Regions from separate parts of the Anaeromyxobacter sp. SG17 genome, predicted to be linked through region 1. Evidence: riboswitches for the same ligand, from Rfam matches in the RefSeq annotation. Region 1 holds a riboswitch; the other holds the start of a gene.

Region 1 (5,651 bases):
TCCTTGGGGACGACGATCCGCGAGATCGGCCCGAGCCGCGCCAGCAAGGCGCCGAGGCGGCCGTGGAGCTGGAGCTCGAGCGCGGGGGCGAGGAGGACGAGGCCGTCGACGCGCTCCGGGTGATCGTGGGCGAGCGCGCAGGCGACGAGCGCGCCCATCGAGCAGCCGACCACGAACGTGCGCCGCGCGCCCTCGAGCCGGCCGAGCTCCCGGCGCGCCTTCGCGATCCACTCCGACCACGGCACGCCGAGCAGGTCCCGGGGGTCGCCGCCGTGCCCCGCCATGACCGGCGCGAGGCAGCGCATGCCGGTGTCGGCGAGGCGGCGCGCCACGACGTGCATCTCGAAGGTGGAGCCCGTGAGCCCGTGCAGGAGCAGGACGGCGTCCGGGCCGCCGCGCAGCTCGAACTCCCTCCCGTGCTCGATGCCCGTGCGTGCCAACCGAACGATCGCTTACCCCTGGACGGGCTACGTTTCAATGCTCCCGGTGCGACGGCCCCGTCCAGGCAGCGCTCCCGGCGCCGGCATGCTAACACCGCGGCATGTCCGACAAGCCCGGCGTCCCGCCGCACGCGATCCAGCTCCAGCTCGAGATCGACCCCGTCACGGCGAACGGAGTGTTCGTCAACATGGCGATGGTGAACCACACCGAGACCGAGTTCACCCTCGACCTCATCTACATCCAGCCGCAGGCGCCGAAGGCGACCGTCCGCTCGCGGATCATCACGACGCCCAAGCACATGAAGCGGCTCATGCTCGCGATCCAGGACAACGTCGCGAAGTACGAGGCGCGCTTCGGCGAGCTGGACCTCGGCGACACGCCTCACTTCCCCCACGGAGGCGCGGTGGCGTGACGCCGGCGAGCCACGCCGTCTCCCGCCCCCTCCCGCTCGGGGTTCGTGCGTCGCCGCCCCTGCTCGTCGCGTCCCATCACGGCGCCGCCGGACGCGGCGACGCCCCGGCGCTCGCCTCGCTCGGCGATCCTCCACGGAGCGTTCCATGAAGATCTCCTCCCCGCTCCTCGGCACCACGTTCGAGCTGCCGGAGCGCCCCGGGCGCATCGTCTCCCTGGTCTCGTCCGCCACCGAGACGCTCTTCGCGCTCGGCGCGGGCGACGCGGTGGTGGGCGTCACGCCCTACTGCGCGCGCTACGTGCCCGGCCTCGGCGCGCCCGTGGTCGCCGACTACGTCTCCGGCGACCCCGAGGCGATCCGCGCCGTCCGCCCCGAGCTCGTCGTGGCGACCGACGGCGTGCAGCTCCCGCTGGCGCGCCGGCTCGCGGCGGCGGGGCTCCCGGTGGCGCTCCTGCCCGTGCCGCAGAGCCGGTTCGGCATCCTCGAGAACACCGTCGCGCTCGGGGCGCTCACCGGGCGGCTCGCCGAGGCGCGCTCTCTCTGCGACCGGCTCGAGCGCGCGTGCGCCGAGCTCGTCGCCTCCGCTCCCTCCCCGCGGCCACGCGCGTACGCGGAGCTGTGGTTCGGCCGCCACCTGCGGCGTCCCGGGGGGCGCGCGTTCGTGCACGACCTGCTCTGGCTCGCGGGGCTCGAGCCCGTGCACGGCGATCGGCCGGACGCGTACGCCCCGCCGGAGCTCGACGAGGTGCCGGGCCTCGCGCCGGACTGGGTGATCGTGTTCTCGGAGCCCGAGCACCCGATCGACGCGGAGGCGCTCGTGCGCGAGCGCGGCTGGGATCGGGCGTTCGCGCCACGCGTGCTCGCGTCCACCACCGAGCGCGGGCGGAACCTCATCCACGACGGCCCGTCGTTCGTCGAGACGGCGGCGTGGCTGCGCGACGCGACCGCCGCGTGAGAGCGCGGCCGCCGCGCGGCCGCCGCGGCCGGGCCTGAACCCCCGTTCCGTGGACGGTCCAAAGGATCCCGCGGGGTTGGGACCGGCACAGGCGCTGCTCTCCTGCCGCTCGCGCGCACGACCGCGCGCTCGAACGGAACGGAGAGAGAGATGAGCGACACGAACGACAAGGGCGGCGCCCGCAAGCTCGCGGTCTACGCCATCCCCGACAGCGCGAACGGCGAGCGGACCTGGTGGCCGAAGATCGGCGTCGCGTTCACGAACAGGGACGGCAGCATCGCGATCCTGCTCGACGCCTTGCCCCTCGGGACGAACAAGCTCCAGGTGCGCGAGCTGCGCGAGGACGGGCGGCCCGCGGGGAACGGAGCGCCGCGCCGCGTGGGGCTCGAGACCGTCGAGGTGCGGCCGTGAGGCGGGCCCTCCTCGCCGCGGTCGCCGCCGCGGTGCTGCTCCTCGCGGGCCCCGCGCTCGCCGCGAAGAGAGCGCTCGGCCCGGGCGAGCGGATCGACCTCAACCGCGCGAGCGTCGCCGAGCTCATGCGCCTGCCGGGCGTCGGAGAGAAGCGCGCCCAGGCGATCGTCGCTCAGCGGGCCCGCCAGCCGTTCCGCCGGCCGGAGGACGTGCTCGTCGTGAAGGGGATCGGCCCCGCGTGGCTCGCGAAGGTGAAGGCGAACGTCGCCGTGGGCTCCGCTCCGTCCGGCACCGCTGCGGTGACCGCACGGAAGTGAAGGCACCCGGATTCGCTCGGGGACCCGGCCGGCGCATGCACTCTCCGGCCGGGTGCCCCGGCGACGCCCCGCGGGGTCCTGCTTGACACCCGGCGCGGGCGGGCGCTACTCGTGGCTTCGATTCAGCGGCACGGAGGAACAGGGAAGCCGGTCGAAGTCCGGCGCGGTCCCGCCACTGTAGCCGGGTGAAGGTGCCTCGGAAGTCGCCACTGCCGCAGCCCAATCGCGGTGGGAAGGTGGAGGTACCGAGCGGAGCGTCCCTCCGCGACCCGGGAGCCAGGAGACCTCCCTCCGAGCCTGTCGCGCATGGTGCGCGGCCTCGCCGTTCGCGGCGAGCAAAGATGCATCGGGTCCGGAGGAGACCCGACACTTGGGCTCGACTTCCCGCTCATCGGGGCGCGCGTGCGCCCTCATCGCCGCGCTGGCGCTCGGGCTCGCGCTGCGTGCGCGCGCCGACGGCACCGTCCCCGACGCGCCGCCGTCCGAGAGCGAGCCGCCGGTGCGGCTCCCCGAGGTCGAGGTCCGGGTGCCACGCGCCGAGGTCGAGAAGGATCCGACCGCGTCCGCGACGGTGGTGTCCGCGAGCCGCTTCGAGGGCGAGGCGAAGGACGTGGCGCAGCTCCTCGCCACCGCCCCGGGCGTCTCGGTCACCCGCTACGGCACGCTCGGCCAGCTCGCCACCGTCTCGGTGCGGGGCGTCGCCGCGGACGGCGTGAAGGTGCTGCTCGACGGGCTCCCGCTCGGCACGGCTGGCGGCGGGGTGGATCTCTCGACCATCCCGCGCCAGTGGATCTCGCGCATCGAGGTGGTGCGCGGCGCGGCGGGCGCGCAGTTCGGCGCGGGCGCGCTCGGCGGCGCGGTGAACGTCGTGATGCGCCAGGGCGAGAAGGGCGAGCTCTCCGCCGAGGCGACCACCGGCGCCTTCGGCACCTACGCGATCTCCGCCGACACCGTCGCGGAGGTCGGGCCGTTCTCGCTCTTCGCGGCGGCCACCGGCGAGGACACCCAGGGCGACTTCACCTACGCATTCGACGACCGGCCGTCGCTGCCGGGGAGCCCCCTCGAGGAGCGGACCCGCCGGAACAACGGCGCGCGGCGCGCCGGCGCCCTCGCCAAGTTCGGCGGGGTCGCGAGCGGCTTCCGGGTCGACGGCCTCGCGCAGCTCACGGCCGGGCGGCGCGAGCTCCCCGGCTCGCCCTACCAGCCGACCCCCGCGGACTGGGAGGAGGACGGGCGGGTGCTCGCGATGCTGCGCGTCGCGCGCGCGGTTCACCCTCGCCTCACGCTCGCCGCTCGTGCGTTCGGCCGCCGCGACCTCCTCGACACGCGGCTCGCCGCGATGGGGTCGGACCCCACGCGTCAGCGCGGCGGCGCCGGCGGGCTCGAGCTCGAGGCGGGGCTCACGCACGGTCCGGGCGTCCTCACCGCCGCCGCCTCCGCGGAGGTGGAGGGCTACTCGAGCGACGCGCTCGGCGGGACGCGGAGCCGGCCCGGCTTCGCCGGCGCGCTCGCGGAGGACCTGCTCCTCGCCGGTGGCCGGCTGCGCGTCGGTCCGTCGGTGCGGGCGGAGCGGACCGGCGGATACTCGGGCGTCTCCGCCAAGCTCGGCGCCGCGTTCGAGCTCGCCCGCGGCCTCGCGGTCCGGGCGAGCGGCGGACGGACCTACCGCGTCCCGAGCTTCGCGGAGCTCTACCTCGAGCAGGGACTCCTCGCCCCGAACCGCGACCTGCGGCCGGAGACGGGCGCCGGCGCGGACGCGGGGCTCGTCTACGACGGCGCGCTCGGGCTCCTCTCCATCGGCGGCCACGCGACCGTCTACGACGACATCATCACGTACGAGCCGGCGAGCGTCGGCCGGTTCCGCCCGTTCAACACCGGCCGCGCGTTCGTCGCGGGCGTGGAGGCCGAGGCGGCGACCTCGCCCTGGCGGCGCGCGCTCGGGCTCGCCCTCTCCGGCGCGTACACCTTCCTCCCCACCGAGGTGCTGCGCGGCAGCGCCGACGTGCTCGGGAACGCGCTGCCCCGCCGGCCGCGCCACCGGGTCTACGCGCGGGCCGCGATCTCGCCCGGCCGCCTCGGCGCCCACGTGCAGGTGGAGCACGTGCGCGACCAGTACCTCGACATCCGGAACCAGGCCCGGCTCCCGGACCAGACGATCCTCGGCGCCGGCGCCTCCGTGCGGATCCTTCGCCAGCCGCTCGTGGCCCTCCACCTCGAGGTCGAGAACCTCGGCGACGACCGGACCCTCCTCGACGGCTACGGCAACCCCCTCCCCGGCCGGACGTGGATGGTCACGCTCCGCGCCGGGACCTCATCTCGCAGTGAAAGGACCCCATGACCCTCCGTTCCCCCCTCGCGGTCGCGCTCGCCCTCGCGTTCGCCCTCGGCTGCAAGAAGGACCTCGTCTGCCCCTCGGGCGAGGTCGACTGCGGCGGCCGCTGCGTGTCTCTCCTCACCGATGCCTCGAACTGCGGCGCCTGCGGAGCGACCTGCGGCGCGCTCGAGGCGTGCAGCGCCGGGAGCTGCGGCTGCGCGCCGGGCATCGCCCTCTGCGGCGGGGCCTGCACCGATCTCGCCCGCGACGCGCAGCACTGCGGCGCGTGCGAGACGGCCTGCGGCGCGGCCGACTTCTGCACGACGCAGGGGGACGCCACCGCCTGCACCGCGGCGTGTCCCGGCGGGTTCACTGCGTGCGGCCGGTCGTGCGTGGAGCTCGCGACGGATCGGCAGAACTGCGGCGCCTGCGGCAAGGCCTGCGGCGCGGGGGAGGCGTGCCGCGACGGCGCCTGCCGCGCCGAGGTGTTCGTCGCCTGCTACGCGACGGGGGACGTGCGGCCGGTGACGGTCGATCTCGCCCCCGCCGGCGCCCCGCGCCTGTCGCGCGGCGGTCCCACGGCGCTCGCGATGGGCGCGGACGTGCTCTACACCGCGAACGGCTTCCCCGCCGGGGTGGGCGTCGTGCCCATCGACGCGAGCCTGCCGACGAGCCTCACCGTGCTCCCCGGAAACGACCTGCAGTACGTCACGACCTACGCCGGCGCGGTGCTCGCCGCGAACTCCGGCGTCGGCACGCTCGTGGTCCTCGACGCGGCGGGCGGGGTGCTCGACGAGATCG
Region 2 (5,651 bases), on a different contig from region 1:
CCCACGCCGTAGGCCCGCGTGAGCCCGCCGTTCGTCAGCCGCGGCGGTCGAGCGATGGTCCAGTCGAGGCCGCTCTCGCTCACGATGTGCTCCATCTCGGCGGAGTCCCTCGCCACGTTGCGCAGGAACGTCCGGCGCGCGATGGCGCTCAGGAGCCCGTCCGCCTCGAAGAGCACGGCCACGCCGACGATGAGGAGCCTCCGCACGCCGGTCGCCTCCATCGCGGCGACCGTGCTCCGCGCGCAGTCGCTCACGAGGGTGGTCGGCCCCAGCCCCGCAGGCCCGAGCGCCGACAGCACGGCGTCGTGACCGGACATCACCGCGCGTAGCGCGTCGCGGTCGCGCGGGTCGCCCTGGACCACGCTCAGGCCGTCGCGGAGGAGGGGCTCGAGCTTCTCCGGCGAACGCACGAAGGCGGTCACGAGGTGGCCGCGCCAGCGAGCCTGCTCGACGATCGCGCGACCGGTGCCACCCGTCGCGCCGAGGACGAACAGCCTCTTCTTCTTCCCCCCGAGGTCCTCTCGCTCCAAGGCTGAAGCGCTCAAGCTCGCGTCCTTCCGCTCGGCGATGCGGTCGTCCCGTGGGTCGGGCGGCGCTCCCGAGACCGGCGCGGAACTGCACGGCGCAGGCCACGTCGCGGCGCTCTCGGGGCTCCGAAAAGCCCCCCCAAACGCTCGCGATTGCTCTCGCGGCGAATCCTCGCGGAGGCGCGGCGCGGCCGCGGCCTGAGCAGATCGCTCAGGGCGTGAGCGCCGACCTCGCGGCGGGGCGTGGAGACGTGACGAGCCGCCGACCTACGTGGGGCCGTTCTGGGAGAAGCGCCTCAGGAAGGCCCGGGTCCGCTCGTTCCTGGGGTTGTCGATGAGCTCCCGGGCCGGGCCTTCCTCCACGATGACCCCGCCGTCCATCAGCATGGCGCGATCGGCCACCTCGCGGGCGAAGCCCATCTCGTGAGTGACGACCACCATCGTCATCTTCTCGGCGGCCAGGGCGCGCATGACCTTGAGGATCTCGCCCGTCAGCTCGGGGTCGAGGGCGCTCGTCGGCTCGTCGAAGAAGAGCACCTGCGGATCGAGGGCGAGGGCGCGCGCGATGGAGACGCGCTGCTTCTGACCGCCCGAGAGCTCGCAGGGATAGGCGCCGGCCTTGCCGGTGAGGCCCATCTTCTCGAGCAGCGCGAGCGCCACCTCCCGCGCCGCGGCCTTCCCGCGCCCCAGCACGCGCACCTGCGCCTCGGTGATGTTGCGCAGCACGGAGAAGTGGGGGAACAGGTTGAAGTCCTGGAACACGAGGCCGAGCTTGAGGAGCGCGCTGCGCAGCGTGGCCTTGTCGGCGTAGACGCCGCGGTCGAGGATCCGCGTGCCGCAGATGGAGATGCTGCCGCTGCTGGCGGTCTCGAGGTGGGTGACGGCGCGGAGCAGCGTGGACTTGCCCGAGCCCGACGGCCCGATGATGGCGAGCACCTCGCCCTGGTGCACCGAGAAGGAGATGTCGGTGAGGACCCGGAGGTCGCCGAAGGACTTGGAGAGGTGGTCGACGGTGACGACGTCCATGGCCCGGCTCAGCTGTAGTACTCGAGCTTCCGCTCGGCGCGGAGGAAGAGCTCGGAGACCGCCCAGTTCATGACGAAGTAGAACACCCCCGCCACGAAGATGGGCGTGGTGGAGAACTGACGCGCGGAGGCGTTCTGCGCCACCCGGAAGAGCTCGGCCACGCCGATGGTCTGGGCGAGGGCGGTGTCCTTCACGAGCGTGATGACCTCGTTGGCGGAGGCCGGCAGGATCCGCTTCACCACCTGGGGCAGGACGATCCGGAAGAAGGTGTCGGCGCGCGTGAAGCCGAGCACCTTGGCGGCCTCGTACTGGCCCTTCGCGATCGACTGGATGCCACCGCGGTAGATCTCGGCGAAGTAGGCGGCGTAGTTGATGGTGAAGGCCACGATGACGGCGGTGAACCGATCGTACGAGGCCTCGAACAGATAGTAGGGGGCGAAGTAGACGAAGAGGATCTGCAGGATGAGCGGCGTCCCGCGCATCACGAGGATGTAGAGGTTGACCGGGACGCGCAGGAGCCGGCTCGCCGACATGCGGCCGAGCGCGACCGGCAGGGCGAGAGGGAGCGCGAAGACCAGCGTCAGGAAGAAGATCTCCAGGGAGACGAGCGATCCCTGGAGCATCGCCCCCAGCAGCTTCACCATGCGCGGGTGCTCACTTCCCGACGACCGAGATGTCGGAGCCGAACCACTTCGTGGTCACCTTGGCGAGCGTGCCGTCCTTGGCCATGCTCTCGAGCGCGCCCTGCACCGCGTCCCGGAGGGCGAGATCGTTCTTGCGGAAGCCCACCCCGAACACCTCGGGGGCGAGCGTCTCCTTCAGGACGGCGTAGGCCTTGCCCGAGCGCTTGATGTTGTCGTCGGCGACGATGAGGTCCATCACCACCGCGTCCACGCCGCGGGCCTCGAGGTCCATCAGGGCGGTGAGGTTGTCCTTGAACTCCACCACCTCCTCGAGCGACGCGCGGAAGGCCTTGGCGCCCTCGAGGGCGTCGGCGGCCGAGGAGCCGGCCTGGAGGCCGACCTTCTTCCCCTTGAGGCTCGCGAGGGTGGAGTAGCCGGAGGCCTTCTTCACCACCACCACCTGGGCGTTGCGCAGGTACGGCTTCGTGAAGCTCATCGCCTTCTTGCGCTCGTCGGTGATCGTGAAGCCGTTCCAGATGCAGTCGATCTTGCCGGTGTTGAGCTCCTGCTCCTTGGCGTTCCAGTCGATGGCCTGCGGGACGAGCTTCACGCCGAGCCGACGCGCGACCTCCTTCGCCAGGTCGATGTCGTAGCCGACGATCTGGTTGTCGTCGTTCCGGAAGCCCATCGGCGGGAACGAGTCGTCGAGGCCGAGGACGAGCGTGCCCTTCTTCTTCACCGCCTCGAGCGAGGTGTCGGCGGCGAGGGCGGTGGCGTGGAGCGCCACGAGGGCGAGCGCGGCGAGCAGGGTCTTCTTCATGGGCGATTCCTTCGCGTGGGCCTGGGGCGTCGGCGGGCGCCCTGTTCGGGGGCAGCGGAACTTCGCACGCGAGGCGGGCGTCGGCAAGGGGCCTCGATCTCCTGGATCGACGCCTCGCGAGGGGCCCGGCGCATGAACGGCCGTGCACAACATATCCCGTTGACCGTGGCCGTGAACCACCATAGGTTGGGTCTCGCGCTGGTGCTCGGGGTTCGCTCCGAGCGAATAGGGAACCCGGTGAGATTCCGGGGCTGCCCCGCAGCGGTAAGCGAGAACGACCTCCGCCACACGCACTTGCCGGTTCGGCTGGGAAGCGGCGGACAGTAGGGTCCGGGAAGCCCCGGAGCGCTCGCGAGCCCGAAGACCTGCCAGCGACCGTCGCCCGGATGCTCGGGCGGCGGCATGACCGACACGCCTCGTGGGAGGGCGGAGGGTCCTCGGCGCACTGCCCTCGTACGGGCCGTCGTGTGCTCGGGTCCTCCTCCGTGTCCCGAGGCCGCCACGAGGAGGGCCCGTGTTCGAGACCATCGAGAAGCGCGACGGACGGGTGGTCCCGTTCGACGCCGAGCGCATCCAGCGAGCCATCGCCAAGGCGGGGGCCGTCACCGGCGAGGTCGACGCGGCCGAGGCGAGGCGGCTCTGCCAGCGCGTCCTCGCCATCGCGATCGCGACGATCGAGGGCCGGCCGTCGGTGGAGCGGATCCAGGACGTCGTCGAGGAGGTGCTCCTCGCGAGCCCCTACCGGCGCACGGCGCGGGCATACGCCGTCTACCGCGAGCAGCACCGCGCGCTGCGCGAGATCTCCGACACGGCCAGCGTGGCGCTCGTCGACGCCTACCTGGAGCGCTCCGACTGGCAGGTGGCCGAGAACGCCAACATGGCGTTCAGCCTGCAAGGCCTCAACAACTACGTCGCGAGCCACGTGAGCTCCACCTACTGGCTCGAGCGGCTCTATCCGCCCGAGGTGCGGGACGCCCATCGCTCGGGCGACCTCCACCTCCACGACCTGAACCTCCTCGCCGTCTACTGCGTCGGCTGGGATCTCGCCGACCTCCTCACCGAGGGGTTCCGCGGGGCGCCCGGGAAGGCCGAGAGCGCGCCGGCGCGCCACTTCCGCACCGCCCTCGGCCAGATCGCGAACTTCTTCTACACGCTCCAGGGTGAGGCGGCGGGCGCGCAGGCGTTCTCGAGCCTCGACACCTACCTCGCGCCGTTCATCCGGCACGACGGGCTCGGCTACGAGGAGGTGCGCCAGGCGCTCCAGGAGTTCGTCTTCAACCTCAACGTGCCGACGCGCGTCGGGTTCCAGACGCCGTTCACGAACGTCACCCTCGACCTCGAGTGCCCCGCGCTGCTCCGCGACGAGGCGATCGTCCTCGGGGGCGAGCGGCAGGCGGCCACGTACGGCGAGTTCCAGGCGGAGATGGACCTGTTCAACCGCGCCTTCCTCGACGTCATGGCCGGCGGCGACGCGAAGGGGCGCGTCTTCACGTTCCCGATCCCCACCTACAACGTCACGCCGGGCTTCGACTACGAGGACCCCCGGCTCGATCGCCTCTGGGAGGTCACCGCCCGGTACGGCCTCCCGTACTTCGCGAACTTCGTGAACTCGGAGCTCTCGCCGGAGGACGCCCGCAGCATGTGCTGCCGCCTCCGCCTCGACACGCGCGAGCTCGAGCGGCGCGGCGGCGGCCTCTTCGGCGCGAGCCCGCTCACGGGGTCCATCGGCGTGGTCACCGTGAACCTGCCGCGCCTCGGCCACCTCGCGCGCGACGAGGCCGACTTCATGGCTCGCCTGGACCGGGTCATGGACCTCGCCCGCGACAGCCTGGTCCTCAAGCGGAAGATCCTGGAGCGTTACACCGAGCAGGGCCTCTATCCGTACGTCCGCCACTACCTGCGCCACATCCGCGCCCGGAGCGGCTCGTACTGGCGCAACCACTTCTCCACCATCGGCCTCGTCGGGCTCGCGGAGGCCGCCGACAACCTGCTCGACACGACGCTCGCGAGCGGGCCCGGTCGCGCCTTCGGGCTCCGCGTGCTCGACCACATGCGCGCTCGGCTCGAGCAGTACCAGGCGGAGACGGGCAGCCGGTTCAACCTGGAGGCGACGCCGGCCGAGGCGACGAGCTACCGGCTGGCCAGGCTCGACAAGGCGCGCCACCCGGGCATCCGCTGCGCGAACGAGGACGCGGCCGTCCGGGGCGCCGCGCCGTACTACACGAACTCCTCCCAGCTGCCGGTGGACGCGAGCGACGACGTCTTCGCGGTGCTCGATCACCAGGACGATTTCCAGGCGCGGTACACGGGCGGGACCGTCCAGCACGTCTTCGTCGGCGAGGCCATCGACGACCCCTCGACCGTGAAGCGGTTCGTGCGAACCGTGTGCGAGCGCTACCGGCTCCCGTACTTCACCGTCACGCCGACGTTCTCCGTGTGCGGCGAGCACGGGTACCTCGCCGGTGAGCACCCGACCTGCCCGCGGTGCGGCGCCGCCGCCGAGGTCTACTCGCGGATCGTCGGGTACCTCCGCCCCCTGCAGCAGTGGAACGCGGGCAAGCAGGCCGAGTTCGAGCGGCGCCTGTCGCTCCGCCCGGGCGACGCCGCCGAGGTGCCCGCTTGATCATCGCGGCCCTGCGGCCCTGCTCCTTCGTC

What was found. A riboswitch is a leader RNA that binds a small molecule or an ion and turns the genes downstream of it on or off. The one in region 1 is predicted to bind cobalamin.
Region 2: another riboswitch for cobalamin. It lies ahead of MNY60_RS02185 (ribonucleoside triphosphate reductase); the one in region 1 lies ahead of MNY60_RS00105 (TonB-dependent siderophore receptor).

The regions. Positions count from the first base shown of each region.
Region 1 is NZ_JALCYX010000001.1:15,098-20,748, forward strand. Features, by position in the region: gene MNY60_RS00080 (carboxylesterase) at 1-440, opposite strand, end outside; gene MNY60_RS00085 (DUF3467 domain-containing protein) at 542-853, shown strand; gene MNY60_RS00090 (ABC transporter substrate-binding protein) at 999-1,808, shown strand; gene MNY60_RS00095 (hypothetical protein) at 1,959-2,219, shown strand; gene MNY60_RS00100 (helix-hairpin-helix domain-containing protein) at 2,216-2,536, shown strand; cobalamin riboswitch at 2,649-2,827, shown strand; gene MNY60_RS00105 (TonB-dependent siderophore receptor) at 2,907-4,874, shown strand; gene MNY60_RS00110 (MXAN_6577-like cysteine-rich protein) at 4,871-5,651, shown strand, end outside.
Region 2 is NZ_JALCYX010000003.1:54,323-59,973, reverse strand. Features, by position in the region: gene MNY60_RS02205 (NAD(P)-dependent oxidoreductase) at 1-530, opposite strand, end outside; gene MNY60_RS02200 (amino acid ABC transporter ATP-binding protein) at 795-1,553, opposite strand; gene MNY60_RS02195 (amino acid ABC transporter permease) at 1,562-2,197, opposite strand; gene MNY60_RS02190 (amino acid ABC transporter substrate-binding protein) at 2,208-2,996, opposite strand; cobalamin riboswitch at 3,179-3,384, shown strand; gene MNY60_RS02185 (ribonucleoside triphosphate reductase) at 3,511-5,619, shown strand; gene MNY60_RS02180 (anaerobic ribonucleoside-triphosphate reductase activating protein) at 5,616-5,651, shown strand, end outside.